One region of the Flavimobilis soli genome, then DNA from elsewhere that is predicted to be linked to it. Evidence: riboswitches for the same ligand, from Rfam matches in the RefSeq annotation. Region 1 holds a riboswitch; each other region holds the start of a gene.
What was found. Region 1 has a riboswitch for S-adenosylmethionine ahead of ATL41_RS09235 (aminotransferase class V-fold PLP-dependent enzyme). Riboswitches for the same ligand answer to the same signal wherever they lie in the genome.

Region 1 (9,936 bases):
GACGCGCTCCATCCCCCACACGTCGAACGCCTGCGAGAGCAGGAGCAGCTTCGCGGCCGGGTTCACGTGCGTCCCCCACCAGCGACGGCCGTAGAACGTGTGCCCGATCTCGACGCGCCTGACGTCGTGCGCGACGTCGTAGAACGCCGTCACGCCCGCGACCGTTCCCGCGGTCGCGTCGACGACGGCGAACGCGACGGCTCCGCCGGCCGCCAGCCGTTCGAGGTGGGCGACCATCGCGTCAGCAGTGTCAGGCAGCGGCACGGTCATGCCGTGCCACATCCCCGCGTCGACGAGGCCGCTCAGGTCGTGAGCGTGTCGCTTCTCGAGGGGTTCGAGCCGGACTCCGTGACCTGACAGGACGAGCTTTTCCATCCGCCCACACTAGGTCGCGCGGCGCGGTCGCGGCTCGAGATTTGTCACGGCCCGTCCGTGGCCGGCCTCGCCTCGGTCAGCGCAGGCGACGGCGGCGCGCGAGGCGTCCGCGGGGCGCGCGCCCTCGACGTGCACCGAGGGGCGGCTGGTCACCGGCCAGCTCCAGGCTCGGCTCCTCGGCCATGCCCAGCTCGGGGACGGACGCGCCGACGGCGGCGAGCGGCGTGGGGCCGTTCGCGTCGAGGAGCGCGGTCGCGTCGGGGCCGCCCAGACCGGCGATCGCGCGCAGCGGGTCGATCCGCGCGAGCAGGCCCTCGCGTACGACGGGCCACTCGGGGGCGAGGATCGAGAAGACGACCGAGTCGACGCGCGACCCGTCCTGGCCGTCGCGGAAGCCGCGCAGCGTGCCCTCGCGGGTCGCGCCGAGCCGCTCGATCGCGGCGAGCGAGCGGACGTTGCGGGCGTCGGCGCGGAGCTGGACGCGGTGCACCCTGAGACGCTCGAAGGAGTGCTCGAGGAGGAGGAACTTGCAGACCGGGTTGACGACGCGACCCCAGACGGCGCGGTCGTAGAACGTCCGGCCGATCTCGACGCGACGAGCGGCGCCCTGGTGGTCGACGAGCGCCGTCGAGCCACGCACCTCGTTGCTCACCTCGTCGACGACCGCGAACGCGTAGCAGCCCTCGAGAGCCTGCGAGTCCTCGATGTAGTTCATCAGCCCGACCTCGCCCACCGGCATAGGTGTGGCCATGCCTGCCCACAGGTCGGGATCGACCATGGCAGCAAGGTCGCCGACGTGCTTGTGCGTCAGCGGCTCGAGGCGAAAACCGTGCCCCGAGAGGGTGATGTCGTGCTCCACGCGAGAATGAAAACACGCGTCAGGGACACCGCCAACACCTGCCGTGTGACCTGTGGGCGAACGCCAGGCGACCACCCTTCGCGAGTGGCGGTTTTCCGCCCCTCACCTCGGGAACCTTGCGACTCACATCACCTCGACGGACGGCCCGGGAACCGCCCCGGAAACACCCTTGACGGACGCCGCGTTCACGCCTCGGACGGAGCGCCGCACCCGCCCGCGAGCGCGACGTTCGCGACGGCCGCCGTCGCGACCAGACCGGACAGCCCGGAGACGTCCGGGAGGGGGCGCCGGTCGTCGCGGACGACCCAGCACCCGTCCTGCACCGCGTAGTCGGCCCGGGTGCCCTCGCGGACATAGCTCGCGAGGGCCGTGACCAGCCGCTCGACGTGCTCGCCGGTCGTCCCCACACCGACGCTCGCGCGCACCGCGCCGTACCGGTGGCCCAGGCGGGCGAGGAGCGGGTGCGCGCAGAACTTCCCGTCACGCACGCCGATGCCGTGCTCTGCCGACAGGTAGGCGGCGACGAGGCCGGGGTCGTGCCCCTCGACGACGAACGTCACGACGCCCACCGGGTCGACGGCGTCGTCCCACGCGCGCAGCACCTCGACGCCCGGGATCTGGGAGAGCCCCTCGACGAGCCGGGCGCGCAGGCGCGCCTCGTGCGCGTGCAGCGCGGCGGGGTCGAGCGCGGCGAGCTCCTCGCACGCGGCCGCGAGCGCGACCGCGCCGATGACGTTGGGCGAGCCGGCCTCGTGGCGGGCGGGCGCGAGCGCCCATGTCGCCGACGCGGCGCCGGCCGCCGGGACGTCGGGCTCGGAGTGGGTGACGGCGCGGACCGCGCCGCCGCCCGCGAGGTGCGGCGTGCCGGCGTCGAGCCAGTCGCGGCGGCCGACGAGCGCGCCCGCGCCGTACGGCGCGTAGGTCTTGTGACCGGAGAAGCCGACGTAGTCGACGTCGAGCGCGGCGATGTCGACGCCGCGGTGCGGGACGAGCTGTGCGCCGTCGAGCACGACGCGCGCCCCTGCGGCGTGGGCGAGCGTGACGACGTCGGCGACCGGCAGGGCCTCGCCCGTCACGTTGGACGCGCCCGTGACAGCGACGAGCGCGTACGGGCGGGCGGCGAGCTCGGCGCGCAGCGCGTCGAGCGTCGCGGCGACGCTCGACGCTCCCGCGAGGACCGCGGCGCCGCCGGGCGCGGCGGCCCAGGGCAGGAGGTTCGCATGGTGCTCGACGTCGAGGACGAGCACGCGCCCCTCCCCGACCGTCGCGGGCACGCAGCCCGCGAGGAGGTTGAGCGAGTCGGTCGTGTTGCGCGTGATGATCGTGACGTCGTGCTCGCGTGCCCCGACGAACGCGCCGATGGTGCGGCGGGACGCCTCGTAGAGCGCGGTCGAGACCTGGGACAGGTAGCCGGCGCCGCGGTGGACGCTCGCGTAGAGCGGGAGCGCCTGCGCGACGCGCGCGGCGACGGACTCGAGGGCGGGTGCGGACGCGGCGACGTCGAGGTTCGCGTAGGTGACGTTACGTCCGTCGACGAGCGGGACGAGGGTGTCGCGGCCGACGACGGGCAGGAGCGCGGGCTCGTCCGTCACGTCGGTGCGGTTCTCAGGACAGGTGGTGCTGGCGATCGACATGGCAGGGCCCTTCAGAGACTGGGCGCTGTGCGCCCGCGCTTGCCGCGGTCGGTCGACCGCAGCCTGGTCGTCACCCGGGGCACCCCGCCGCGAGAGGAGGGTTGCCGGCCAGCAAACCGGGGTTTTGCGCTGGCACTCATGACCGTGCGGACATCGTGCCACCGCCCCTGGAGGCGCGTCAACATCTGAGACGCGATGCCAGTTTCTGAGACCCGCGCTCGGGAACCGCGGAATCTCGCCATTCGCAACGGCCTCGGCAGCACCCCTGCCGGGAGGGTACGATCCCCTCACCATCCAGAGCGGCCGAGTGACGTGGCACGACGACGCCGCAGCAACCCCCCAGCAGGACGAGGGTGCTACCGCCACGTTCGATGCGAACGGAGAACGCCATGAGCTACGCAGGAGACGTCACCCCCGAGGCCGCGTGGGAGCTGATCACCACGACACCCGACGCGATCCTCGTCGACGTCCGCACGCAGGACGAGTGGCGCACGATCGGCGTCCCCGACACGAGCGCCGCCCGCACGGCCGCGCGGTTCGTCGAGTGGAACACCGCCTGGGGACCCAACACCGAGTTCCTCGCCCAGCTCGAGGCCGCAGGCGTCGCGAAGGACGCGACCGTCCTGTTCCTGTGCCGCTCCGGTGTCCGCTCGGTCGCCGCCGCCCAGGCCGCGACGGCCGCCGGCTGGGCCGACGCCCGCAACGTCCTCCAGGGCTTCGAGGGCGCCCAGGACGCGACCGGCGCCCGCACGATCGACGGCTGGCGCAACGCCGGTCTCCCGACCACCACGATCGACGAGGCCGCCCGGTGACCGCGGGGCCCCGTGAGGTCCCCGCATCCTGGCGTCCCGCGACCGTCTCGGTCCGCGGCGGCATCGAGCGCTCCGGGTTCCACGAGACGAGCGAGCCCATCTACCTGACGCAGGGATACGTGTACGGCTCCGCCGCCGAGTGCGAGGCCGCCTTCAAGGGTGAGGCCGACCGCTTCATCTACTCCCGCTACGGCAACCCGACCGTCCACACCTTCGAGCAGCGGCTGCGCCTCATCGAGGGCGCCGAGGGCTGCTACGCGACCGCGACCGGCATGTCCGCCGTCTTCACGGCGCTCGCCGCGATCGTCGGACAGGGCTCCCGGATCGTCGCCGCCCGCGCGCTCTTCGGGTCGAGCCTGACGATCTTCGACGAGATCTTCGCCCGCTGGGGCGTGCACACCGACTACGTCGACGGGCACGTCCTCTCCCAGTGGGAGGAGGCGCTCGCGACGCCCGCGGACGTCGTCTTCTTCGAGACGCCGTCGAACCCGATGCAGGACATCATCGACGTGCGCGCCGTCGCCGACCTCGCGCACCGCGCGGGGGCGACCGTCGTCGTCGACAACGTCTTCGCGACGCCCGTCCTGCAGAAACCGCTCGAGCTGGGCGCCGACGTCGTCGTGTACTCCGCGACGAAGCACATCGACGGGCAGGGCCGCGTGCTCGGCGGCGCGATCCTCGGCAGCGCCGACTACATCGACGGGCCCGTGCAGACGATGGTCCGCCACACCGGCCCGTCGCTCTCCCCGTTCAACGCGTGGGTGCTGCTCAAAGGCCTCGAGACGCTCTCGCTGCGCGTCCGCGCCCAGTCCGACGCCGCACTCCAGGTCGCGACGGCGCTCGAGTCCCTGCCGGGCATCGGTCGGGTCTACTACCCGTTCCTCGACTCGCACCCGCAGGTGGCGCTCGCACGGGCCCAGCAGACGGGCGGCGGCACCGTCGTCACGTTCGACCTCGAGGTGCCGGGCTCGGCATCGCCGGACCAGGTCAAGGAGCGTACGTTCCGTTTCCTCGACGCGCTGCGCGTCGTGGACATCTCCAACAACCTCGGCGACGCGAAGAGCCTCATCACGCACCCGGCGACGACGACGCACCGCAAGCTCGGCCCCGAGGGCCGCGCAGCGGTCGGCATGGCGGAGTCGACGGTGCGGCTGAGCATCGGGCTGGAGGACCCGCTCGACCTGCTCGACGACGTCGAGCAGGCCCTCAAGGCGTGACGCGGCAGGCGTCGGCGGCGTCGAGGTAGGGGCGCGCACGCGAGACAGGGGTCTGCACGGCCCTACGTCGCGTGCACGCCCCTACGTCGCGCGCACGCCCCTACCTCGCGCGGACAGCCCTGCGTCGCGCGACGCGCCTCGTGGCGACCGGCGGACGCCGGCGGCCTCAGACGTACTTGAGCATCCACTCCTTGTTCGGGTCGCGACCGAACTCGGGGTCAGGCACGTCTGACACGTCGACACCCTCGACGTAGCTGTCCGGGTCGATCCGCTCGGGCAGCTCCGCGAAGCGCGCCGCAGCGCGCTCAGGCTCAGGCACCACCGTCTCGTCGCTCATGGCACCACCGTACGCCGCGGACGACCGCCCGCCCAGGGGTGATTTTCACGGCGCCGCCCGTCCAAAGGTCCCACCATTGCGCGCAGATCGACGGCGAGACTGACGACGACGAGAGACCGCCGAGCAGAAGGCCCGCCATGTCCGAGCAGAACGCCCCCGCCTCCCCCGGGCGCATCGTCGTCGTCGGCGCGGGCATGGTCGCCCACCGGCTCGTGGAGCAGCTCGTCTCCCGCGCCCCCGGCGAGGCGACCTGGTCAGCGACCGTGCTCGGCGACGAGGCGCACCTGCCGTACGACCGTGTCCACCTCTCCGAGTTCTTCGGCGGACGCTCCCCCGAGCAGCTCGCGATGGCCCCGAGCGTCTGGGACGACCCGCACGTCACGCTGCGCACGGGCGACGCCGTCGCGTCGATCGACCGGGACGCCCAGTCCGTCACGACGCGCTCCGGCGAGACGTTCGAGTACGACACGCTCGTCCTGGCGACCGGCTCCTGGGCCTGGACGCCCCGTACCGAGGGCACCGACCTCACTGGTGTCTTCAGCTACCGCACGATGGACGACGTCGTCGGGCTTCGGGCCTGGGTCACTGACCGCGCGACCACGCTCGACCGGCCGCTGCGCGGCGCCGTCGTCGGCGGTGGCGTCCTCGGGCTCGAGGCCGCGTCCGCCCTGCAGGACCTCGGCGCCACCGCGACCGTCGTCGAGTTCGCCGACCGCCTCATGAGCGTCCAGCTCGACGACGGCGGAGGCGAGGCGCTGCGCGTCCTGATCGAGGACATGGGCGTCACCGTCCGCACAGGGACGGGCGCGACCCGCCTCGTCGCGGCACCCGACGGACCGGTCGGCCTCATGGTCCTCTCCGACGGCTCGACGCTCGACGTCGACGTCGTCGTGTTCTCGACCGGTATCCGCCCGCGCGACCGGCTCGCCCGCGAGTGCGGCCTCGCGATCGGCGAGCGTGGCGGCGTCGTCGTCGGCCCCACGTGCCGCACGTCCGACCCGGCGATCTGGGCGATCGGCGAGGTCGCGTCGCACGACGGCGAGTGCGCCGGCCTCGTGGCTCCCGGCAACGCGATGGCTGACGTCGTCGTCGACCAGCTCCTCGGCGGCGACGCGGTCTACACGCCCGCGCCAGACGGCACGAAGCTCAAGGGCGTCACGCACGACGGCGTCCCGGTCGAGGCCGCGTCGTTCGGCGACGTCTTCGCGCTCACCCCCGGCGCGCTCGAGGTCACGTTCGCCGACCCGGTCGCCAAGACGTACAAGAAGCTCGTCGTGTCCGACGACGCACGCACCCTCCTCGGCGGGGTGTTCGTCGGGGACTCGTCGCTCTACCCGTCGCTGCGGCCGATGCTCGGCCGCGCCCTCGGCGCGGACCCGAGCGCGTTCCTCGCCCCGGAGGGCGGCGCAGCCGCCCCGAGCGCCGACGTGCCCGACGACGTCGTCGTCTGCTCGTGCGCGAACGTCACCGCGGGCACGGTTCGCGGTGCCGTGACCGACCACGGGTGCACGAGCGTCGCCGAGGTCAAGAAGTGCACCAAGGCCGGCACGGTCTGCGGCTCGTGCGTGCCCCTCCTGACGAAGCTCGTCAACACGCAGCTCGAGGCGTCCGGCGTCGAGGTGTCGCGAGCGATGTGCGAGCACTTCGCGATGTCCCGCCAGGAGCTCTTCGCGCTCGTCCAGGCGGAGGGTCTGCGGACCTTCTCGCAGATCGTCGCCGCGCACGGGCGTGGGCGCGGGTGCGTCATCTGCAAGCCCGTCGTCGCCTCGATCCTCTCCTCGCTCGGCATCGGTCACGTGCTCGAGCGCGACCAGGCGTCCCTCCAGGACACGAACGACCACGTCCTCGCCAACATGCAGAAGGACGGCACCTACTCCGTCATCCCGCGCGTGCCCGGCGGCGAGATCACGCCCGAGAAGCTCGTCGTCATCGGGCAGGTCGCCGCCGACTTCGGCCTGTACACGCGCATCACGGGCGCGCAGCGTATCGGCATGTTCGGTGCGCGCATCGACCAGCTCCCGGAGATCTGGCGGCGCCTCGTCGAGGCGGGCTTCGAGTCGGGGCAGGCCTACGGCAAGTCGCTGCGCGCGGTGAAGTCGTGCGTCGGCAGCTCGTGGTGCCGGTTCGGCGTGCAGGACTCGGTCGGCATGGGCGTGCGGCTCGAGCTGCGCTACCGCGGCCTGCGCACCCCGCACAAGTTCAAGGTCGGTGTCTCGGGCTGCGCCCGTGAGTGCGCCGAGGCGCGCGGCAAGGACGTCGGCATCATCGCGACCGAGCGCGGCTGGAACCTGTACGTCGGCGGGAACGGCGGGTTCACGCCACGGCACGCCGACCTCCTCGCGGAGGACCTGTCCGACGACGAGCTCATCACGGTCGTCGACCGGTTCCTGTCGCTCTACGTCCGTTCGGCGGACCGCCTGCAGCGCACCGCTGGCTGGGTGGCCGAGTACCCGGGCGGCGTGGCCGAGCTGCGCAAGGTCCTCGTCGAGGACTCGCTCGGCATCGCGAGCGAGCTCGAGGCGGCGATCGCGGCGCACGTCGAGTCGTACACGGACGAGTGGGCGGCGACGCTCGAGGATCCTGAGAAGCTCGCCCGCTTCACGTCGTTCGTCAACGCGCCCGACGTGCACGACCCGGACCTCGCGTACACGCCCGAGCGCGGCCAGGTCCGCCCTGCGCGCCCGGGCGAGCCGGCCGACAACAACCCGGTGATCGCCCGCACGATCACCGTACGCTCGTGACCCTCGCGCGCCGCCCCGGCCGGCAGCCGGGACCGCGCTCCACCGAAGGAGAACCATGTCCGCCCACGGCGACCTGACCTGGACCGACGTCTGCGCGCTCGACGCGCTCGTCCCGGAGCGCGGTGCGGCCGCGCTCGTCGAGGGGCACCAGGTCGCGCTGTTCCGGCTCGCCGACGACTCGGTGCTCGCGGTGCAGCAGCGCGACCCGTTCAGCGGCGCGAACGTCGTCTCGCGCGGGATCGTGGGGACGGTCGGCGACGTACCAGCCGTCACGTCGCCGATGCACAAGCAGGTGTGGGCCCTCGCGACGGGCGAGTGCCTCGACGCCGCGGGGAAGGAGCCGCAGGACCTGCGGTCCTACCCGGTCGAGGTGCGCGACGGCGTCGTGCGGGTCGCGGTCAGCTAGACCGGTCCGCTCCCGCCCACGGATCGCCTCGATCCACGCGTGACGTGTGCGTCAGGGCGATCGGTGGGCCCGAGAGGGAACGCCTCGTTGCACACGCGACGTGTGCGGCAGGGCGATCGGTGCGTGCGAGGGGCGCAGGGCAGAGCCGCGCCTGTCAGACGGCGGGGAGGTCCTTCGCGAAGCACAGGGACTCGTCCGAGTCGGCGTACTCGCCGTAGCGCTCGATCGGCTCGAAGCCGATCGAGCGGTAGAGCGAGACAGACTCGTGCTGCTTCGTGCCCGTCTCGAGGACGAGCCGGCGCAGGCCGGCAGCGCGGGCGTACGCCTCGAGCCCTCGCATGAGCAGGCGTGACAGTCCACGCCCCCGGTACTCAGGTGCGACGAACACACGCTTGACCTCGCCCGTGCCGGGCGCGTGGAAGCCACCGATCTCGTCGGAGACGCCGGAGACGTCGCGCAGCGCGGCGCACCCGACGGGCACGCCGTCGACCCGCAGCAGGAGCGAGACGACGATCTCGTCCGCTGACGGCGGCCGGCCGATGTCGCTCGTCGTCGGGACCTCGTCCGCGTCCGGGTCCGCGTAACGCACGGCGAGCTCCGCCTGCTGGATCGTGCGCAGCTCGGCCGACTCGGCGTCGTCCCACGGCACGGCCGTCAGCGTGACGCCCTCGGGCAGGGCGATGCCGGCGAGCGTCGCGTCGCCGACCGTGCCGGGAAGGTTCGTCCCGCTCATGCGTGGACGAGGGAGCCGATCACCGACGTGAAGAACCGCAGCCCGTCCACACCCGCGCGCGGCCCCGCGGCGGAGTCAGGACCGAAGCCCGCCTCGACCGCGTGCTCTGGGTGCGGCATGAGGCCGACGACGTTGCCGCGCTCGTTCGTGATGCCCGCGATCCCGCGGCGCGAGCCGTTCGGGTTGACGCCCTCGTAGCGGAACGCGACGCGGCCCTCGGCCTCGAGCTCGTCGAGCGTGCGCTCGTCGGCGACGTACTGGCCGTCCTGGTTCTTCAACGGGATCGTGATGCGCTCGCCGTGCGTGTAGTCACGCGTCCAGGCGGTGCTCGCGTTCTCGACCGCGAGGACCTGCTCGCGGCAGACGAAGTGCAGGTGGTCGTTCTTGATCATCGAGCCCGGCAGCAGGTGCGACTCGGTGAGGATCTGGAAACCGTTGCAGATGCCGAGGACGGGCAGGCCGCCGTTCGCGGCGTCGACGATCTTGTCCATGAGCGGCGCGAAGCGCGAGATCGCGCCGGCGCGCAGGTAGTCGCCGTACGAGAAGCCACCCGGCAGGACGACGGCGTCGACCCCGTGGAGGTCGTCGTCCGCGTGCCAGAGGGACACGGCCTCGGCGCCGGCGAGGCGCACGGCGCGGGCAGCGTCGCGGTCGTCGAGCGTCCCGGGGAACGTGACGACGCCGATGCGGGCGCCGGTCGCTGCGGGTGCCATCAGCTCGCGTCCGCGACGCGGACGACGTCTTCGATGACCGGGTTCGACAGGAGCGTCTTCGCGGCCTCCTCGGCGGCGGCGAGCACCTCCGGGGTCACCTCGCCGTCGA
Region 2 (9,936 bases), 140 kb from region 1:
GGCCTGCTGCCAGATCGACATGCGGGTGCCGGGCCATCCGACGATGAGGACGGTGTCGAGCCCGGAGATGTCGACGCCGAGCTCGAGCGCGTTCGTCGTCGCGAGGGCGCGCAGCGCACCTGTGCGGATGGCGCTCTCGAGCGCGCGCCGCTCCTCGGGGAGGTACCCGCCGCGGTACGCGGCGACGGAGTGCTGCAGCGCGGGGTCCACCTCGCGCAGGGCGCGCTGGGCGCTGAGCGCGACGGACTCGGCGCCGCGGCGCGACCGGGTGAAGGCGAGGCTGCGGGCGCCCGCGCACGTGAGGTCGGCGAGGAGGTCGGCGGCCTCGGCGGTCGCGGACCGCCGCGGGCGCTCCTCGACCTCGGGCGTCTCGACCCACCACTCGTCGGTGCCGGTGGTCGCGCCGTCGGGCCCGACGCCGGACGGCGCGACGACCTGGAAGCCCTCGAGCCCGGAGTCGACGGGTGGGAGCTCGGGCGGCTCCCACAGCACGAACGTGCGCGTGCCCGACGGCGCGGTGTCTGCGGTGACGGCGACGACGTCGCTCTCGTCGACGCCGACGAGGCGCGCGGCGCTGCGCGCGGGCTCGGCGGTCGTCGCGGACGCGACGAGGAAGACGGGGCCGGGCCCGCCCGAGTAGTGCTGGCACAGCCGCTTGAGCCGGCGCAGCACGAGCGAGACGTGCGCCCCGAACACGCCGCGGAACGCGTGCCCCTCGTCGACGACGACGTAGCGCAGCGACCGCAGGAACCGCACCCAGCGGGCGTGGCCGGGGAGCATCGAGAAGTGCAGGAAGTCGGGGTTGGTCAGGACGGCGTCGGCGTGGTCCTGGACCCAGCGGCGCTCGGTGAACGGTGTGTCGCCGTCGCACGTCGCGACGCGCAGGTCGCGCACGTCGGCGGCGCGCAGGAGGCGTTCGACGCCGCTGAGCTGGTCCGCGGCGAGGGCCTTCGTCGGGCAGAGGTAGAGCACCGAGCCGCGGGAGCGGACGTTCTCGATGCGGCTGAACGCGGCGGTGCCCTCGGCGGCGGCCAGGCTGTCGGCCCGGACGGACGTCAGGGCCGGGAGCCAGAAGGCGAGGGACTTGCCCGACCCGGTCGACGTGCCGAGCGCGGTGTGCCGTCCGTGCCACGCGGCGTCGGCCGCCTCGACCTGGTGGCGCCACGGACGCTCGACGCCGAGCGCGCGGTACCCGGCGACGAGCGCCGGGTCCGCCCACCGAGGCCAGTCCGCGTGGACGCCCTCGCGGGCGAGCAGGTGGGCGATGTGCGTCGCGCTCTCGGCACGACGACCCCCGGCGAGGAGGACGTCGAGGAGGTCGGGTGCGGGCACGGGCCAATCCTCGCACCCGGTCCGTGCCCGCCCAGTGATCCAGGCGTGGACACCTGTTGACACCCCTGGAAGCCCCGCCTAGATTGCGCAGTAATTCCGGAACGCAGGGTGAAAAGCCAGGCTCTGGAAGGACTCGACAGGACAAGGTCACGAGTACCAGCGACAAGCCCCGGCTCGCTGGTCAGCAACCCTCCCGCGCGGTGGGGTGCTCCGGGTGAGGACCTGGCACCGACCCTCGGTGCAAGAGCGCAGCCGCGAGAGCGGTTCGGACAGGAGACACGCACGATGATGGCAGGACGGCTTCGCACCCCCGCGTCGATCTCGCTCGCCCCGGTGATGTGTATGGCCTGTATGCCCTGCGGGTCCGTCGCCTGTTGTCACCGCGACTGACCCGCTGAGGTCCGCCCAGCGCGGACCTTCTGCCGGCGACCGCCGCCGCGCCCCGGGCGCGGACGACGGCGCCTGACCGTCCTTCACCGGACACCGCCGATGCCGGCTCTCAGAGCCCCCGGCCGTTGCAGTCACCTCGGCGCACGCTGCGCACCGTCCCACACGACGACGTGAGTCCGTGGGGTCGGTGCTGCGCGCCGCCGTCACGCAGAGAGCGAAAGCCATGACCTCGAGCACCACCCGCACCAGCACCACCGACCGTCAGATCCACCTGGGCATCGACCTCACGAGCGCCGGCGCCCGCCGCGTCACGAGCCGCGTCCCCGTCGCGTCGTTCGCGAGCGCGTTCGACGCCGAGCGGCTCGCCGACCTCGTCGCCGCGGCGCAGCGCGGCACGCTCGACTTCGTCGCGATCGACGACACCTTCCGCCTCCAGCCCGAGACCGTCGGGCTGCTGCGCGGCCGCCTCGACGCGGCGGTCGTCGCGTCACGCCTCGGCAAGACGACGCGCGGCGTCGGCCTCGTCGCGACGATCTCGCCCGAGGCGACCGACCCGGAGCACGTCGCGACCGCGCTGCAGACGATCAGCCGCGTGTCCGGCGGCCGCGCCGGCTGGCAGGTCGACGGCAGCGCGCCCGACCGTGCCGTGACGGCGGTGACGCGAGCGGTCTCGTCGGTCGCGCCGACCGTCGTGCGCGTCCGCACGGATGCGCAGCTCGAGCGCGCTGCCCGCCACGCGGACGTCCTGCGCATCGCGGCGACGGACCTGGACTCGGCGCTCGAGCAGCGCCGTCGGGCCCGCACGATCGCCGTCGAGGCCGGCCGCTCGGCCGACGACGTCCTCGCGCTCGTCGACGTCTACGCCGTCACGGGTCCCGACGCGGAGAGCGCGCAGGCGCGCGTCGAGCTGCTCGACGCGTTCGAGGGGACCGACGTCGTCGCGCAGCACTCCGACTCGCTCATCCACGTGGGCACGCCGCTCGACCTCGCCGAGCTCGCGGAGGCCTGGTTCGCGGCGGGCGCCGTCGACGGTTTCGTCGTGACGCCGTCGTCCCTCGTCGCGGACGTCGCGGGCCTGGTCGACGGCGTCGTGCCGGCGCTCCGGGCGAGCGGCCTGTTCCGCCGCGAGTACCCGGGGGCGACGCTGCGCGAGTCCCTCGCGCTCACGCCGTCGGGCGTGGAGGCCCTCGCCGGCGTCTGACCTCGCTCGTCCGACGCCCCGCCCGGTCCTCTCCGGGCGGGGCGTCGTCGTGTCCAGGGGCCCCCACGGATCGCCCTGGTGCACACCTGTGGCGTGCAACGGAGCGATTGGTCGGGACGGGGGAGCGACGGATCGCCCTGGTGCACACCTGTGGCGTGCAACGGAGCGATTGGTCGGGACGGGGGAGCGACGGATCGCCCTGGTGCACACCTGTGGCGTGCAACGGAGCGATCGGTCGGGACGGGTGAGCGACGGACCGCCCTGGTGCACACCTGTGGCGTGCCACGCAGCGATCGGTCGGGCGAGCTCGCACCGGGCGCGTCCGGGAAGGGCCCCGCGGCGGCGGGCGGCGTCAGTGGGGCGCCACACCGCAGCCGGAGGGGCTGTCTGCGCTGGTGGGTGGGGTCGCTCACAAGCCGGGCGCGTTCTGGTACGTGCGTGCTAACGTCGACGACGGTGCCCATCGGCACCCGATCGAGCGTGAGCCCGTCGCCACCGCGGCACGGGCCCACCCACGGCGTGCATCACCTGCTCCTCGTAGCAAGGCGGCACCAGCCAGACCTTTCTAGGAGCACTTGAGTTGAGCATCGTCACGCCCGCGCGCCCCGACGCCACCGCGGCCGGCACCGAGCACGTCCCCACCCTGATCGCCGCGACCGGCCTCGGCTACTATCCCCTCGCCTTCGTCGCGCGTCTCCCGTTCGCGATGGTCGTCGTCGGCGTCCTCACGTACGTCGTCGCGATGACCGGGTCGGTCGCCCTCGGCGGCCTCGCCGCGGGTGCGGTCGGCGTCGGCGTCGTGATCGCCGGGCCGGTCGTCGGGGCGACGGTCGACCGCCGCGGACAGCGCACGGTCCTTCCCGCGGTCGCTCTCGCGAACGTCGTCGCGGTGCTCGCTCTCGCGTTCGCCGTCGGGCAGGGCGTGCCGAGCTGGGCCGTCGTCGCGTGCTCGTTCCTCGCGGGTGCGACTGTCCCGCAGGTCGCGCCGCTGTCGCGGACGCGCCTCGTGACGCTCGTGGGCGAGCGCCTCGCGCCGAACCGCCGGGTCAAGGCGTTCGCGCGGGTCATGTCGTACGAGTCGGCCGTCGACGAGACGGCGTTCGTCGTCGGGCCCGTGCTCGTCGGCCTGCTCGCGGCGTGGATCGCGCCGTGGCTGCCGCTCGTCACCGCGGCCGCGCTGAGCCTGACGGCGGTCGTCGCCTTCGCGCTGCACCCGACGGGCGCGGTCCGGGCGCACGCGGCGCACGACGCCGAGCGCGCCCCGCTGCGCGAGGTCGTCCGCGCCCGCGTGCTCGTCGTCGTCGCGGGAGCCTTCGCGGTCGGTCTTTTCTTCGGGGCGACGCTGACGTCGCTCACCGCGCACATGGGTGCGCAGGGTCGCGCGGACGACGCCGGCCTGCTGTACGGCGCGATGGGTCTGACGTCCGCGACGCTCGCGCTCGGGGCGGCGGCGCTGCCGCGCGCGTTCGTCGCGCGGTGGCGCTGGGTGGGCTTCGCGGTCGTGATCGCGGCGTCGGCTGCGTTCTACGCGCAGCTCGGGGTGTCGGCGCGCCCGACGGTCGCACTGCTGCTCATGGGCATGGGTGTGGGCCCGGTGCTCGTGACGCTGCTGAGCATGGCGTCGGACCGCAGCCCGGTCGGGCGTGCGGCGACGACGATGACGCTCGCGACGGCGGCGCTGAGCCTCGCGCAGGCGCTCGCGTCGGCGCTGACGGGCCAGGTCGCGGAGCGCGTGGGCGCGCCCGCGGCGATGTGGCTGCCGCTCGCGGCTGCGGGGCTGCTGCTCGTGCTGGGCGGCGTGAACGTCCTGGTGGAGCGCCGCGCGGGGCGCTGACCGGACGGCACGGCCCCTCGAGCTGGTAGGTAGACAGTCTGACTAGGTAGCGATACGTTCTAGTCATGTCCGAGAACGCATGGCCCGCCGAGTGGCTCCGTGGCGTCCTCGAGCCGTGCGTGCTGCGCGTCCTCGCCGACGGCCCCACGTACGGCTACGCGATCGCCGAGCGCCTCGCCGACCTCGGCCTCGGCCGCCTGAAGGGCGGCACCCTCTACCCGCTCCTCGGGCGCATGGAGTCCTCCGGCTACGTCACCGTCGAGTGGCGCGCCGGCGCGGGCGGCCCCGGGCGCAAGTTCTACGAGCTCACCGAGGCAGGCCGCACCGCGCTCGCGGACGCGACCGCCCGCTGGGAGCAGTTCACGACGACGACCCGCTCGATCCTCGCGCCTGCGGCGGACCGACCGGACCCGACCCCGGAGGTGCTCTGATGGCACACGCCCCCGACCCGACGTCCCTCGCACCCCACCTCGACGCCGCCTGGGTCGACGACTTCGTCGTCCGGCTCCGGCTGCGTGACGTCCCCGGCGACCGCATCGGCGACGCCCTCGCGGAGGTCGACGCGCACTGCGCCGACTCGGGCGAGACCGCCCTCGAGGCGTTCGGCGACCCGACCGGGTACGCGGACAGCCTCGACCTGCCGAGCGAGCCCGACGAGGCGGGCGTGCGTCGCACCCTCGTCGGCAGCGGCCTGCAGATCGCCGGTCTGCTCCTCGCGCCGCAGGCCGTCGGCACGCTCGCGACCGGCGGACGCCTGCCGATCACCGCCGGCGCCGTGACGACCCTCGCTGTCACCCTCGCGGTCCTCGCCGCCGTCGCGACGTGGCACGACCAGCTGCTGCGCCACGTGCTCGCACGGCCCTGGCCGTGGAGCATCGGCGCTGGCCTCCTGGCCAGCGCGAGCGTCCTGCCCATGCTGCTCTGGGAGTCGCCCGTGGCCGACGTCGACCCGTGGGTCGGCATCATCGCCGCCGTCGCCCTGCTCGCGGCAGGCGTCGTCGTCCAGGCGCGCGCCCTCGGTGCGGGCGACCCCGTCCTCCTGCCGGGCGCAGAGCGACCCGCACCGCGCGTCGACGCGGTCGTGTGGATGATGCCGGCGGCCGCCGTCGTGCTCAGCGCGTTCGCGTGGTTCGTCGCGCGCTGAACCTCCCCCCACGAGACGGTCGCGGTCCCCTAGGATCGGACGTGGTCGCCCGGCGCCCCGCCCGGCGGCCGCACACCACGACACGACCACCCGGCCAGGCCGGTGAGAGGCGTCAGCGATGTCCACAGCGTTCGAGTCCATGAGCCCCGACGAGCTGGCCGCGGAGCGCGCGCGCCTCACGGCCGCGTACGCGGACCTGAAGGCGAAGAACCTCAGCCTGGACCTCACGCGCGGCAAGCCCGCGCCGGCGCAGCTCGACCTCTCGAACGAGATGCTCACCCTGCCGGGCGAGGACTTCCGCGACGGCACCGGCCTCGACACGCGCAACTACGGTGGCACGCAGGGGCTCACCGAGCTGCGGACGATCTTCTCCGAGCTGCTGTCGATCCCCGTCGAGAACCTCGTCGCGGGCAACAACGCGAGCCTCGAGATCATGCACGACCTCATCGTGTTCGCGACCCTCTACGGCACGCCCGACTCCCCGCGCCCCTGGGGCAAGGAGGAGAAGGTCCGCTGGCTCGCGCCCGTGCCCGGCTACGACCGCCACTTCGCGATCACCGAGCACCTCGGCTTCGAGATGATCCCGGTCCCGCTGAACGAGGACGGGCCCGACGTCGAGGCCGTCACGAGGCTCGTCGCGCAGGACCCGACGATCAAGGGCATGTGGACCGTGCCGACGTACTCGAACCCGACGGGCGCCGTCTTCTCGGAGGAGGTCACGCGCGCGCTCCTGCGGATGCCGACGGCCGCCCCCGACTTCCGCATCGTCTGGGACAACGCCTACGCCGTGCACACGCTCGTCGAGGAGGGCGCCCCGGCGCTGCCGATCGTCGACCTCGCGGCGCAGGAGGGCAACCCGAACCGCGTGTGGGCGGTCGCGTCGACCTCGAAGATCACCTTCGCCGGCGCGGGCGTGAGCTTCTTCGGCAGCTCCGCCGAGAACATGGCCTGGTACCAGAAGCACTACTCGATCAAGGCGATCGGCCCGGACAAGGTCAACCACCTGCGCCACGTCCGCTTCTTCAAGGACGCCGCCGGCGTGCGCGCCCACATGGCGAAGCACCGCGAGATCCTCGCCCCGAAGTTCGACGCCGTCCTCGAGATCCTCGAGCAGCGTCTCGGCGGCAAGGGCATCGCCACGTGGACGCGCCCGGAGGGCGGCTACTTCATCAGCCTCGACGTCGTGCCCGGCACCGCGAAGCGCGTCGTCGAGCTTGCGAAGGAGGCGGGGATCTCGCTCACCGCGGCCGGCTCCGCGTTCCCGTATGGCAAGGACCCGGAGGACAAGAACATCCGCCTCGCCCCGAGCTTCCCGTCGCTCGACGACGTCAAGGCGTGCATGGACGGCGTCGCGACGTGCGTCCTGCTCGCGGCGGCCGAGGCAGCCTGACCTCCCCGCCCGCCGGACCGGCGGGCACCCGACACCGCGGCGCGCAGCACCGCGGAGCACAGCACCGCGGAGCAAAGCGCGCAGCGGCACACAGCGCAGCGGCCCGGGATCCCCCAGATCCCGGGCCGCTGCGCTTTCCCCCTGCGTCGCGCGGCCCCCGTGCGTCGCGCGGCCCCCGTGCGTCGCGCGACCCCCTGCGGCGCCCGACCGCCGCGTCGCGCCGTCAGTCGAGGACGACGTCCGCGATCTTGTCGACGACCGTGACCGGGACGTTGCTGTCCGGCGCCCACGCTGCGTCCTGGCTCTGGCCCTCCTTGAGGACGAGGTCGACGGCGCCCCACAGCTCGTAGGTGCCCGACGCCAGCCTCTCGCCGTCGGCGCACGCCATCACCGGGACGAGGGCGGGGCGGTCGGCGCTGCCCTCGGACGGGATCTCGACGAGGTCCACCTGCTCGTCGACGTCGTCGGCGGCGAGGTCGAGCGGCTTGCCGACGACGCGACCGTCCTTGACGAGGACGCCGCGGACGGCGCCCACGTTCGCGAGGTAGTCGACGTCGGACGCGTTCGTGATCGAGACGGTCGTCGACCAGACGCCCTTCGCGACGTCGTCCTTGTCGACGACCATGCCGAGCTCGTCAGGGCCCGTGAAACCGAAGCCCTGCTCCACCGCCGCAGGAGCAACGTCGCACGCGAACGTCGTGCCGGCCGTCGCACCGGTCGTCGGGGAGAGCACCGTGACGGGCGCGCTCCACAGGCGGACCGGCGTGCCGGTGCCCCAGCCCTTCTGGCTCGACGTCCAGGTCTCCTGGGACCAGGCCGCCGTCTCGGCGTCGAGGTACGCGTAGACCTCGTACGGCTCGCCCTCGGGGGCGTCGGACCCGTCACACATCGTCGGGGTCGTGGGTGAGAGCGGCTCCGACGTCGTGCGCGCCCCGACCACGTCCTCGCGGAAGGGCGTCGGTGTCTGCGTCGTCGTGCCGATGACGACGCCGTCGCGCACGAGCGCGTAGCTGACCCAGCCGGTCGACCCGATCACGAGGTCCTCGTCGGTGTCGTTGACGATCACCATCTCCGGGATCGCGTTCGACCTGGACGCGCCGGTCGCGGCCGCGAGGTGCAGATCGCCCCAGGCGGCCCCGCTCACCGAGGTGCCGCACGCCGGGAACGTGGCCGGGGTCTCGGGTGCCGGCGACGCCGGAACCGCAGGTTCTGCGGTGAGGCGCCCGGCGTACTGTGTGATGCCGACACCGACGGCGGCGACCGTGGCCACGGTCGCGACGGCAGCGATGCTGCGGGTGCGGGCGCGCCGGACGCGCAGCGCGGTGGCACGGCGCCGGACGGACGCGATCATCGCGTCGTCGGACAGGGTCGAGAACCCTGCCTCCTCCTCGGCGGACGCGCCGATCGCTTCGAGGAGGTCAGGGAGGTCAGGGCTGGTTCCGTGGTGCTGGTTCATCGCACACCTCCGATGGTGATCGCGTCGAGGTCGTCGAGGTGGGCGGCGGGCAGCGGGCCCACCATCCCCTCGAGCCGGGAGACAGCGTCGGAGAGATAGCGCTTGACGGTCCCGACCGCGAGCGAGAGCTCGGCGGCGATCTGCGCGACCGTCATGTCCTCGTAGAACCTGAGGACGACGCACGCCCGCTCGCGTGGGCCCAGTGCGCTGAGCGCACGCTGGACGTCGATCCGCACCGGGACGGTGTCGGGGGTGGACTCGCCTGTCGGCGGCTGTACGTCGGGTGTCACCACGAGGTGCCGGAGAGTCGCCCAGTGCCGGCGGCGGCGGAACCCGTCGATGTACGTGTTGCGGATCGCCCGCCGCACGTACGCCTCGAGCGCGTCGACCTCGTGGGGGAGGCGTCGGCCCCCGAACACGGAGACGAGCGCGTCCTGGACGAGGTCCTCCGCCTCGCGGAGGTCGGAGCAGAGCAGGAAGGCATATGCCGTGAGCGCTCTGCGGCGTTGCCGCACGAGCGCGTCGAGTGCCTGCTCCCAGCCGTCCATCAGATCCCCTGTGCCTGCGTCGTCGTGCTGTCCGTCCTGCTGTCACAAGCCCAGACGAACGAGAGGCGGAAAAGGTTGGGGTCGCCCTGTGACGAGATCACGGTAGGGGCGCGGACCCACGCCGAGGTCGGCGCGCGGGTCTGGCTCGGGGGAAATCAGACCAGCGCGCCGACCTCGGCCTCGGGGGATGGGGTCCGGCGTCGGCAGGGCCCGGGCGGCACGCCCCCTGCGCGTGCCGCCCGATGCCTGCCTTTACCCCCTTGTGTCGTGGGCGGCCCAGGTCTTGCACTGCCGTCTCAGGAAATCCTGACGGAGCCCAGGCGGCCGATCGAGACCTCGCTCGAGCCGCCCTCCGGGGTGACCTCGAGCTGGGCCCAGACCTCGTACGTCCCGGCGGGGAGCGGCTCGGCGGAGCCGCACACCTGGGTGCTGAACCCGGCGGCGGTCTTCGCGGAGCCTCCGGGACCCAGGTCGACGGTGGACGGGACTTCCTCGAGCGTCGTCGTGCGGACCTCCCCGACGACGCGGCCGTCGAGCGTGAGGACCGTCTGGATCGCCTTGCCGAGCTTGCCGCGGAAGGAGACGCGCTCGTCCTCGTTGATGAGGTCGACCGCGATCTCGGTGGCCGCGTCACCGTTCAC
Region 3 (9,936 bases), 310 kb from region 1:
CGGGCAGCGCCGCGACCCCCGCGACCGCATCGCTCGACGCGACCCTCCCGAGCGAGGGCTATGCCCTCGACCTGTCCGACGCCGGCTGGCACCTCCGCGCAGGCGACGCCGCGGGCGCGTTCTACGCCGTGCAGGTCCTGCTCCAGCTCCTCGCCGACTCGCGGCACGACGCCGGCATCACGACGATCCCCGCCTACGCGTGCGAGGACGCCCCGACGTACCCGCTGCGCGGGATCTCCTTCGACGTCGCGCGCCACTTCTTCGGCGTCCCCGACATCGAACGGCTCGTCGACCTCGCCGCGACCTACCGGCTCAACCAGCTGCACCTGCACCTGAGCGACGACCAGGGCTGGCGCCTCGAGATCGAGGGGCGTCCGCTGCTTCTCGAGCGCGCGTCCGCGAACGACGTCGACGGCGGCCCGGGCGGCTACCTCACCCTCGCCGAGTACGAGCACCTGCAGGACTACGCCGCAGCGCGGCACATCACCGTCGTCCCCGAGATCGACATGCCTGGCCACACCCACGCCGCCCAGGTGGCCTATCCCGAGATCAGCCCGGACGGCGAGCCGCGCGAGCCGTACGCCGGCATCGAGGTCGGCTTCTCGAACGTCCACCTGACGTCCGCCGAGACGTGGTCCTTCGTGGACGACGTCGTCGGCACGCTCGCGCGCCACACCCGCGGCCCGCGCCTGCACCTCGGCGGCGACGAGGCGCACACGCTCACGGCCGAGGAGTACGCGGCGTTCGTGGAGCGGCTCGGCATCGTCGTCGCGGAGCACGGCAAGCAGCTCGTCATGTGGCAGGAGGCCGCCCCCGTGCAGCTCCCGGCCGGCACGCTCCTGCAGTTCTGGACGTACGACATCGACACGAGCCACCTCGCCGACCTCGCCCGCGAGCGCGACGTCCGGTTCGTCGCGTCCCCCGCGCCGCACGCCTACCTCGACCTCAAGCACGACGAGAGCCAGGAGCTCGGCCTGACCTGGGCGGGCACGGTCGAGGTGCGCGACGCCTACGAGTGGGAGCCCGCGAGCGTGCTCCCGGGGGTGCCCGCGGACAAGATCGAGGGCGTCGAGGCGTGCCTGTGGACGGAGACCCTGCGGACGTGGGACGACGTCACGACGATGCTCCTCCCGCGCCTGCCCGCCGTCGCGTCCGTCGCGTGGGGGTCGCCGCGCGACACGGGAACGTTCCTCGAGTCGCTCGCCGCGCACGGCGAGCGGTGGGTGCGCGACGGCGTCGCGTTCCACCGGTCGCCGCAGGTGCCCTGGCGGTCCTGACCACGGGCGGCGCGGCAGCGCGGTCGGCGCGCGGCAGGAGGGAGGCCCTGCCCAGCAGGGCCTTCGCGTGGAAGGATGCCGCCATGAGCATCGACAAGACCCTCGGCAACGGCGAGTTCGTGGTCCTGACGACCCGGACGCACCCCAAGGCGCTCTTCAAGCCGTTTCTGCTGTTCCTGCTGGTCGTGGCGGCTTTCGTCGCTGCGCTCGTGTGGTTCCCGGAGAACGACGCGAAGCAGTGGGTCCTGGTCGCCGTCGGTGCGGTCGCGATCGTCACGCTCGTGACGTGGGTGCTGGTGCCGTACCTGCGGTGGCGGCACTCGAGCTATACGTTCACGAACAAGCGCCTGATCACCCGCGAGGGCATCATCACGCGCGTGGGCCGCGACATCCCGCTGTTCCGCATCAACGACTTCACGTACGAGCGCGACCTGCTCGACCGTCTGCTGGGCTGCGGGACGATCGTCGTGTCGGACGCGACCGAGAAGGCCGGCGTCATGCTCTACGACGTGCCGCGAATCGCCGAGGTGCAGCGCGAGCTGTCGAACCTCATCTTCCAGGCTGACGACGGCTCGGACGACGGCGAGTTCCCGCCGGGCGAGCCGCGTCGCCGCTGAGCCCGACGCCCGGGCCGACCGATCGCCCGTGTGCACACTTCTGATGTGCACACGGGCGATCCGTCATTGGGGGCACAGGCCGCCCGTCACACCGATCGCCCGGATGCACACGTGACGTGTGCATCCGGGCGATCCGTCGCAGATGGGGGCCTGCGGCAACCATGGACACTCGATCTCGCCATGCGGACACCTCTTGGGGGCCGTGACTCGCGGCCCTAACCTCGAGTCACAACCATCCAGAGCGGTCGAGAGTCCTGGCTCGTCGACGCCGCAGCAACCCCCCACTACGGAAGCCTCCTGAGGGTGCGGGTGCTAAAGCCAGGTTCGATGGACGTACCTATGGAGGCTTCATGAGCATCGCCGACATCGTCGACTCGTCGGTCCGCCCGACCGTGTCGTTCGAGCTGATGCCCCCGCGCAACCCCGACGCCGCGCCCAAGTTCTGGACGACGGTGCGCCAGCTCCTCACGGCCCGCCCCGACTTCATGTCGGTCACCTACGGCGCGGCGGGCACGGACCGCGCGACGACCCGCGCCGTCGTCACCACCCTCGCCCGGCAGACGCCAGTCCTGCCGATCGCACACCTCACGTGCGTCGGTGCGACGCGCCCACACGTCGCCGAGGTCATCGACGAGTTCCTCGCCTCGGGCGTGCGCTCGTTCCTCGCCCTGCGCGGCGACCCGCCGCGCGACCAGCCCGACTGGCGCCCGCCGTCCGACGGCGTGCACTCGTCGATCGAGCTCGTCGCCCTCCTGCGCGAGGTCGAGGCGAACCGCTGCGACCGCAGCGCGGCGTCTGCCCTGCGCGGCGCAGCGCGACCGCTGACGATCGCCGTCGCGACCTTCCCGGGCGGCAACCGCGCCGCCGGGACCACGCCCGCACAGGAGGTCGAGCACCTCCTCGCGAAGCAGGAGGCGGGTGCGAGCTTCGCGATCACCCAGCTCTTCTACGAGGCGGACACGTACCTGTCGTTCGTCGAGTCCGCCCGCGCGGCAGGCGTCACCATCCCGATCCTCGCGGGTGTCCTGCCCACGACCGACCCGGCGCGCCTGCGGCGCGTCGAGGAGCTCACGGGGGTGCCCGCACCGTCGGCGCTCGTCCGCGAGCTCGAGTCCTTGCCCGACGACGAGGCGCGCCACAGGCGCGGCATCGAGGCGTCGGCGGGACTCGTCTCGGCCGTCCTCGAGGCCGGCGCCCCTGGCCTCCACATCTATACGTTCAACAAGTCACGCCCAGCACTTGACCTGCTCGAGGGTGTCCACCTCGGCGGCGGTTCCACGGGCCCGGCTCCGGCCGGGCTGGCGGAGCCAGACCTGGCCAGCGGGCCGTGGGTCGGGGCAGCACACGCACAGCTGAGCTCGACGAGCGACACCGTCGCCGTCGACTGACCCCGAAGAGAGACGCACCATGACCAACCAGCAGCACAGCCCTGCCCTCGTCCAGGGCACAAACTTCGCATTCCCGGCGGCGACTGTCCTCGGCTACCCGCGCATCGGTCCGAACCGCGAGCTCAAGCGCGCGGTCGAGTCGTTCTGGGCGGGCCGCGTCAGCGCGTCCCAGCTCGAGCAGCAGGCCGCCGAGCTCCGGGCTCGCACGCGCGACCACCTCGTCGCGCTCGGCCTGACCGAGCCGGCCGCCGTGCCGTCGTCGTTCTCGTTCTACGACCAGGTGCTCGACGTCGTCGCGACGGTCGGGGCGGTGCCGCCCCGGTTCGCGCACCTGCGCGCCGCGGACGGCTCGCTCGACCTCGCCGCGTACTTCGCGCTCGCCCGCGGCGACGACGAGGTCGCGCCGCTCGAGATGACGAAGTGGTTCGACTCGAACTACCACTACCTCGTCCCGGAGATCGGTCCCGAGACGGAGCTGCGGCTCGTGAGCGACCGGATCGTCGCGGAGTACGTCGAGGCTCGCGAGGCGGGCGTCGTGACCCGGCCCGTCGTCGTCGGGCCTGTGACGTTCTTGCTGCTCAGCAAGCCGAGCGACGACGCCCCGGCAGGGTTCCGCCCGCTCGACCGGCTCGCCGACCTGCTGCCCGTGTACGCGGAGCTCCTCGGCCGCCTCGCGGCCGCAGGTGCGCCGTGGGTCCAGCTCGACGAGCCGGCCCTCGTGACGGACACGCTCGACGTGCCCGGCGAGCGGGTGCGCACGGCGGTGACGGACGCGTACCGCGCGCTCGCGTCCGACCTCGCCGTGGGCGCGCAGCGCCCGGCGATCCTGCTCGCGGCCCCCTACGGGGACCTCGGCGACAACCTCCCGGTCGTCGCGGCGTCGGACGTCGAGGCCGTGGCCTTCGACCTGGTCAAGGGCGCGTTGCCCAGCCCGGCCGCCCTCCCCGCCCCTTCCAGCGAGTCCGTCACCTCCAGCGAGTCCGTCACCTCCAGCGCGACTGAGTCAGCTGGAACTGACGGACTCACGCCGGGACTGACGGACTCGCCGGCCGAGCAGGTCCGGCCCGCCGACGTCGTGGCCGGGCTTGCGCGCAAGACGCTCGTCGCGGGCGTCGTCGACGGGCACAACGTGTGGCGCGCCGACCTCGGCGCGCGGCTCGCGCAGGTGGAGAAGCTCACCACGCTCGGCGCCCGGGTGACGGTCGGGACGTCGACGTCGCTGTTCCACGTCCCGCACACGACCGCCGCCGAGCCGCAGCTCGACGCGGGCCTTCGCTCGTGGCTCGCGTTCGCCGACGAGAAGGTCCTCGAGGTCGTCACGCTCGCACGCGGCCTGGTCGAGGGCCGCGATGCCGTCGAGACAGAGATCGCCGCCGCGAGCGCCGCTCTCGCCGCCCGCGCGACCGCAGCCGGCGTCCGCGTCGAGGCGGTGCGCGCCCGCACGGCCGGGGTCGCGCCGTCGGACCTCGAGCGCGGTTCCGCGGCCGAGCGCCGCGACACCCAGGCGGCGCGCCTCGGGCTGCCGCCGCTGCCGACGACGACGATCGGCTCCTTCCCGCAGACGACGGACATCCGCGTCGCCCGGGCCGCGCACGCGCGCGGCGAGCTGGACGACGCGCAGTACGACGCCGCCATGGAGGCCGAGATCGCGCGCGTGATCGCGCTGCAGGAGGAGATAGGGCTCGACGTGCTCGTGCACGGCGAGCCTGAGCGCAACGACATGGTGCAGTACTTCGCCGAGCTGCTCGACGGCTTCGCGGTGACGCGCAACGGCTGGGTGCAGTCGTACGGCACGCGCTGCACGCGTCCGTCGATCCTGTGGGGCGACGTCTCACGGCCCGCCCCGATGACGGTCCGCTGGACGCGGTTCGCGCAGTCGCTCACGCCCAAGCCGGTCAAGGGAATGCTCACGGGCCCGGTGACGATCATGGCGTGGTCGTTCGTGCGCGACGACCTCCCTCTCGCGGACACCGCCACGCAGATCGGGCTCGCGCTGCGCGACGAGCTCGCGGACCTCGAGGCGGCGGGGGTCGCGATCATCCAGGTGGACGAGCCTGCGCTGCGTGAGCTGCTGCCCCTGCGGCGCGCGGACCAGGCCGCCTACCTGGACTGGTCTGTGGCGTCGTTCCGGCTCGCGACGTCGGGCGTCCGTGCGGACACGCAGGTGCACACGCACCTGTGCTACTCCGAGTTCGGCGAGGTCATCGGGGCGATCGACGCGCTCGACGCTGACGTCACGTCGATCGAGGCGGCGCGCTCGCGCATGGAGGTACTCGGTGAACTGCGCGACGCGGGCTTCGGCCGCGGCGTCGGGCCGGGTGTGTACGACATCCACTCGCCGCGGGTGCCGTCGGTCGACGAGCTCGGAGAGCTGATCAGCCTCGCGGCGGCTGACGTCGACCCGGGGCTGCTGTGGATCAACCCGGACTGCGGCCTCAAGACGCGCGGTTACGCGGAGGTCGTCCCTGCGCTGACCCACCTGGTTGAGGCGACGCGTTCCGCACGAGGCGCGCTCGTCCGCGCCTGACAGGGAGCGCGCCTCGCTTCCGCGCTCGAGCGTCGGCGCCCGGCACCCTCGACGGGTGCTGGGCGTCAGCGCGCCGGGCTGGCCGTGCGTCGGAGCGCAGGTCGCACCCCAGGAAAGTCTGGAGCCCGGCCGATACGCTGCCGCGTGTGACTACGACCCCACCCCCGCTCCCGGACCCGCCCCACCGCAAGACGGTGACCGCGCCCGACGGCGGCGGCGAGGTCCTCGTCGGCCCTGCCGGCTGGTACCGGCACCCGGAGGGAGGCGAACGCTGGTGGGACGGCACCGCGTGGACCGACTCCGAGCGGTTCGGGGACAAAGTACGGAAGGCCGCCCGACCCGCGACGCCCCAGCAGGCGGCTGAGGACGAGCGGGACCGCGCGTGGGACCGTCGCCGTCGCCGGATCCTCAGGGGCATCGTCGCGGCGATCGTGCTGTGGGTCGTCGGTGCGCTGGCCTTCCAAGCAGCAGCCGAGCGCTTCCCCGCGCTCGAACGCACGACCCCCGGCGAGCGCATCACGGCGTTCCTGCGGGCCCCGCGCGGCGTCGGGTCCGCGGACCCCGCGAAGAGCGGCTGCCCGACGACGGATCGGATGCTCGTCGACCCGTCCTCCCCGGAGGTCGCCCGCTTCCGGGAGGTCAAGGGCTGCGGCGCCGCCGAGGGCTTGGCCTTCGAGAGCGCGGAGGTCGTCACACGCGCGACGGACGGCTCGCCGTCGGGCGTCTACGACGTGACGTTCCGCGAGGTCACGGACCCGGAGCACCCGGACGCCGCGCTGAGCGAGCAGACCGCGCGCCTGACGATCACGGTCGAGAAGGCCTTCCTCGGGTGGAAGGTCGCGTCCGTGGCAGGGCTGCCTCCGCGCGACGCGGGCTGATCCGTTCCTCCGGGCGGCACCAGGAGGCGCAGAGTCACGCCGCCCTCTCACGGCCCCTTCACCCCCGCTGCACGGGCGCCGGTTACCGTGGACAGGACATGACTCTGCCCTCTCGCACCCCTGACTCCACGCCGTCCGAGCCCGCCGTGCCCGCAGCGGGGTCGTCGTCGACCCCCGCGAACGGTGACCACGCCGAGGCGCAGACCCCGCGACCCGTCGCGGACGTCCCCAAGCCTTCCTTCGTGCAGATCGCCGCGTCCGTGCTGACGGCGATCACGTCGACCGTCGCCCTGTCCTACCTCGGTGTGGCCGGCACGCTCATCGGCGCGGCCGTCGCGGCCGTCCTCACCGCCGTCGCGAACTACCTGTACACGCGGTCCCTCGTGCGCACGCGCTACGTCGTCACGACGCTCGCGCCGCGCGTCGTGCGCGTCGGCGACACCGCCGTCCTGCCCGCTGTCCGCGGTGCACGCACGACGGCGGTCGAGCAGACGGTCATCGTCGACGAGGTCCGCGAGACGCAGGCTGCGCACCAGGACGACGCCGCGCAGGCCACGCCTGCGCCGTCGCCGACAGTGTCGTCACCGTCCGCGACGGCGTCCGCCGCGTCGACGCCGAGCGCGCGGACGCCCGAGGAGACGGCGGCCGTCCCGGCGGCAACGTCCACTCCCGACGCTCCGACCGCGGCGGCGACGCCGCCGACGGCACCGGTCGCCGCAGCGCCTGACGCCGCCGCTCCCGCTGCCGCGGCGCAGCGCGCCGCCAGGTCTCCCGAGGCGCTCATGGCGCCCGCGCGTCGCTCGCGCCGCCCGTACGTCGTGACCGCCCTCGTGACGTTCGTGATCGTCATCGCCGCGGTGACCGCGGTCGAGCTGGGCTTCGGCAAGCCGTTGTCGGACGTCGTCCGCGGGCAGGAAGGGTCCGGCACGACCATCTCCGGCGTGCGCCCCAACCGCGGCACGCCCGCGCAGAAGCCGACCCCGACCCCCACGCAGGAGGCGCCTGCGCCGACGGACGAGCCGACGACGGAGCCGACCGAGTCGCCCGAGCCGACGCCCACGCCGACAGACGTGCCGAGCCCGACCCCGACGACGCCCGCGCCCACGGCACCGCCGACCAGCACGCCGTCGCCGACGGACGCCCCGACGCAGACCGCCCCGCCCGTGACCCCGACGCCCGACACGTCCGAGCAGTCCGTCACCGACGGCGTGCCCGGTGCGGAGGGCACGCCTGGCACCGAGGGCTCGTCCGGCGCTACCGAGGAGCCCGCCGCTCAAGACGGCTGAGCGGGGCCGCTACCGGGACTTCCCGCCCATGCCGCTGCGGCGGGCGGCACACCGCCCGCCGAGCCCGGCTCCGCCAGCCCGGCGCCAGCGCCGACACCGGCCCCAGAGGCGTCACCCGCGGCAACCGCGTCAGCTCGCGGCGACGTACTTCCGGTCGTCGTTGCAGTACGCGTAATACCAGCCGATCAGCAGCCCACCCCCGACGAAGTTGCCCGCGAGCGCCAGCCCCACGTTCGCGAGCGCCTCACCGAGCGGGAGGCCGCCGTCGAGCCCGGCGATCGTGAACAGCACCGTGTTCGCGACGGAGTGCTCGAAGCCCAGGTAGGCGAACAGGAACACCGCGACCACCATGACGAGGGCCTTCATCAGGTCCTCCTTGATGTAGCCGTTGTAGACGACGAGCATCGCGATGTTGATGAGGAAGTTGCACAGGATCGCGCGGACGAACAGGTCGCCCCAGCCGGACGCGCCTGCAGTGATGAACTCCATCTTGTGGTCGAGCGACGCCTGCGCCTGCACGCCTGCGGCGCCGTCGAGGATCGAGGAGAACCGCACGAGGACGGCGACGAGCAGGCCACCGAGGAAGTTGCCGAACAGGCACAGGCCGAGCAGCCGCATCGCGCGGCTCCACCGGATGCGCCGGTGGTACAGGCCGACGCTGACGATCATCATGTTCGACGTCAGCAGCTCGGACCGCGTGTAGTAGATGAACACGAGCGCCCACGCGAACGTGAGCGCGCCTGCGATCTTGCCGACCTGGCTGAGCTGCCCGTCGCCGACGACGGCGAACGCGGACGCGACGGCGAAGCTCGCCGAGTAGAAGACGCCGATGATGATGCCGGCCATGCCGGCGCGCATGAGGTACCGGCGCCGGAGCGCCCCCGACATCTCGGTCTTGGTGTCGAGCGACCCGAGCACGGTCGAGATGAAGTACTTGCCCGGGAACAGGGTCTGGGGGTCGGCGGCCATGGCTCGATTATTCATGGCGTCTGGCGTCGTCCTGCGGGACTTCCTGGTCCGCTGCCGTTCCGGCGTTACCCGACTATCGTGCTGATATGCCTGATGACGGAGCGGTGAAGCAGGTCAGCGTCACGCTCTCGACCGCGTCGGTGTACCCGCGCAAGGTGCCGTACGCGTTCGAGCTGGCGGCGGAGCTGGGGTATGACGGCGTCGAGGTCATGGTGTGGGGCGACAAGATGTCGCAGGACGATCTGGCTCTGAGCCGCCTCTCCCAGGAGTACGGCGTGCCGATCCGTTCGGTGCACGCGCCGACGCTGATCGTGAGCCAGCAGGTGTGGGGCGCCCGCCCGAGCAGCAAGCTCGCGAAGACGGTCGACATGGCGCTCACGCTCGGTGCGAGCACGGTCGTGGTGCACCCGCCGTTCGCGTGGCACCGGAAGTACTCCCGCCAGTTCGCGGACCAGGTGCACGAGCTCACCGAGGACATGGGCATCACGATCGCGGTCGAGAACATGTACCCGTGGCGCGGCCGCAAGCGCGAGATCACGGGTTACCTGCCGGGGTGGGACCCGACGGAGCACGACTACGACAAGGTGACGCTCGACGTCTCGCACGCCGCGACGTCGCGGCAGTCGTGCTTGACGCTCGCGGAGCAGTTCGGCTCGCGGCTCGCGCACGTGCACCTGACGGACGGGACGTCGTCGGGCTTCGACGAGCACCTCGTGCCGGGGCGCGGCACGCAGCCCGTGCGGGAGCTGCTCGAGCGGCTCGCGCGGTCGGACTTCGCCGGGGACGTCGTCGTCGAGATCGGGACGCGCAAGGCGCGGTCCGCGCAGGAGCGCCGGGACGACGTCGAGCAGTCGTTGCTCTTCGCGCGCACCTACCTGCAGCGCGGCCCGCACCCGGACTTCACGCCGCACGAGACGCCCGGCGCCCCGCACCACCTGCCGGACGACGCCTGGACCTGAGCGCGCCCGCGCGCCGAGGCGTCTGCCCACAAGTG

Region 2: another riboswitch for S-adenosylmethionine. It lies ahead of ATL41_RS09855 (LLM class oxidoreductase); the one in region 1 lies ahead of ATL41_RS09235 (aminotransferase class V-fold PLP-dependent enzyme).
Region 3: another riboswitch for S-adenosylmethionine. It lies ahead of ATL41_RS07825 (methylenetetrahydrofolate reductase); the one in region 1 lies ahead of ATL41_RS09235 (aminotransferase class V-fold PLP-dependent enzyme).

Annotation. Positions count from the first base shown of each region.
Region 1 is NZ_PDJH01000001.1:2,026,946-2,036,881, reverse strand. It holds gene ATL41_RS09245 (GNAT family N-acetyltransferase) at 1-375, opposite strand, end outside; gene ATL41_RS09240 (GNAT family N-acetyltransferase) at 452-1,234, opposite strand; gene ATL41_RS09235 (aminotransferase class V-fold PLP-dependent enzyme) at 1,420-2,868, opposite strand; SAM riboswitch class IV at 2,899-3,012, opposite strand; SAM riboswitch class I at 3,156-3,246, shown strand; gene ATL41_RS09230 (rhodanese-like domain-containing protein) at 3,258-3,680, shown strand; gene ATL41_RS09225 (O-succinylhomoserine sulfhydrylase) at 3,677-4,897, shown strand; gene ATL41_RS09220 (heme biosynthesis protein HemY) at 5,064-5,234, opposite strand; gene nirB (nitrite reductase large subunit NirB) at 5,372-7,975, shown strand; gene nirD (nitrite reductase small subunit NirD) at 8,031-8,381, shown strand; gene ATL41_RS09205 (GNAT family N-acetyltransferase) at 8,536-9,114, opposite strand; gene purQ (phosphoribosylformylglycinamidine synthase subunit PurQ) at 9,111-9,827, opposite strand; gene purS (phosphoribosylformylglycinamidine synthase subunit PurS) at 9,827-9,936, opposite strand, start outside.
Region 2 is NZ_PDJH01000001.1:2,167,216-2,177,151, forward strand. It holds gene ATL41_RS09850 (DEAD/DEAH box helicase) at 1-1,332, opposite strand, end outside; SAM riboswitch class IV at 1,478-1,585, shown strand; gene ATL41_RS09855 (LLM class oxidoreductase) at 1,946-2,923, shown strand; gene ATL41_RS09860 (MFS transporter) at 3,504-4,757, shown strand; gene ATL41_RS09865 (PadR family transcriptional regulator) at 4,823-5,188, shown strand; gene ATL41_RS09870 (HAAS signaling domain-containing protein) at 5,188-5,901, shown strand; gene ATL41_RS09875 (aspartate aminotransferase type Ic) at 6,020-7,291, shown strand; gene ATL41_RS09880 (hypothetical protein) at 7,515-8,747, opposite strand; gene ATL41_RS09885 (RNA polymerase sigma factor) at 8,744-9,295, opposite strand; gene ATL41_RS09890 (hypothetical protein) at 9,592-9,936, opposite strand, start outside.
Region 3 is NZ_PDJH01000001.1:1,715,420-1,725,355, forward strand. It holds gene ATL41_RS07815 (family 20 glycosylhydrolase) at 1-1,277, shown strand, start outside; gene ATL41_RS07820 (PH domain-containing protein) at 1,361-1,894, shown strand; SAM riboswitch class I at 2,124-2,228, shown strand; gene ATL41_RS07825 (methylenetetrahydrofolate reductase) at 2,245-3,282, shown strand; gene metE (5-methyltetrahydropteroyltriglutamate--homocysteine S-methyltransferase) at 3,302-5,809, shown strand; gene ATL41_RS07835 (DUF2510 domain-containing protein) at 5,956-6,687, shown strand; gene ATL41_RS07840 (hypothetical protein) at 6,786-7,973, shown strand; gene ATL41_RS07845 (formate/nitrite transporter family protein) at 8,103-8,942, opposite strand; gene ATL41_RS07850 (sugar phosphate isomerase/epimerase family protein) at 9,029-9,901, shown strand.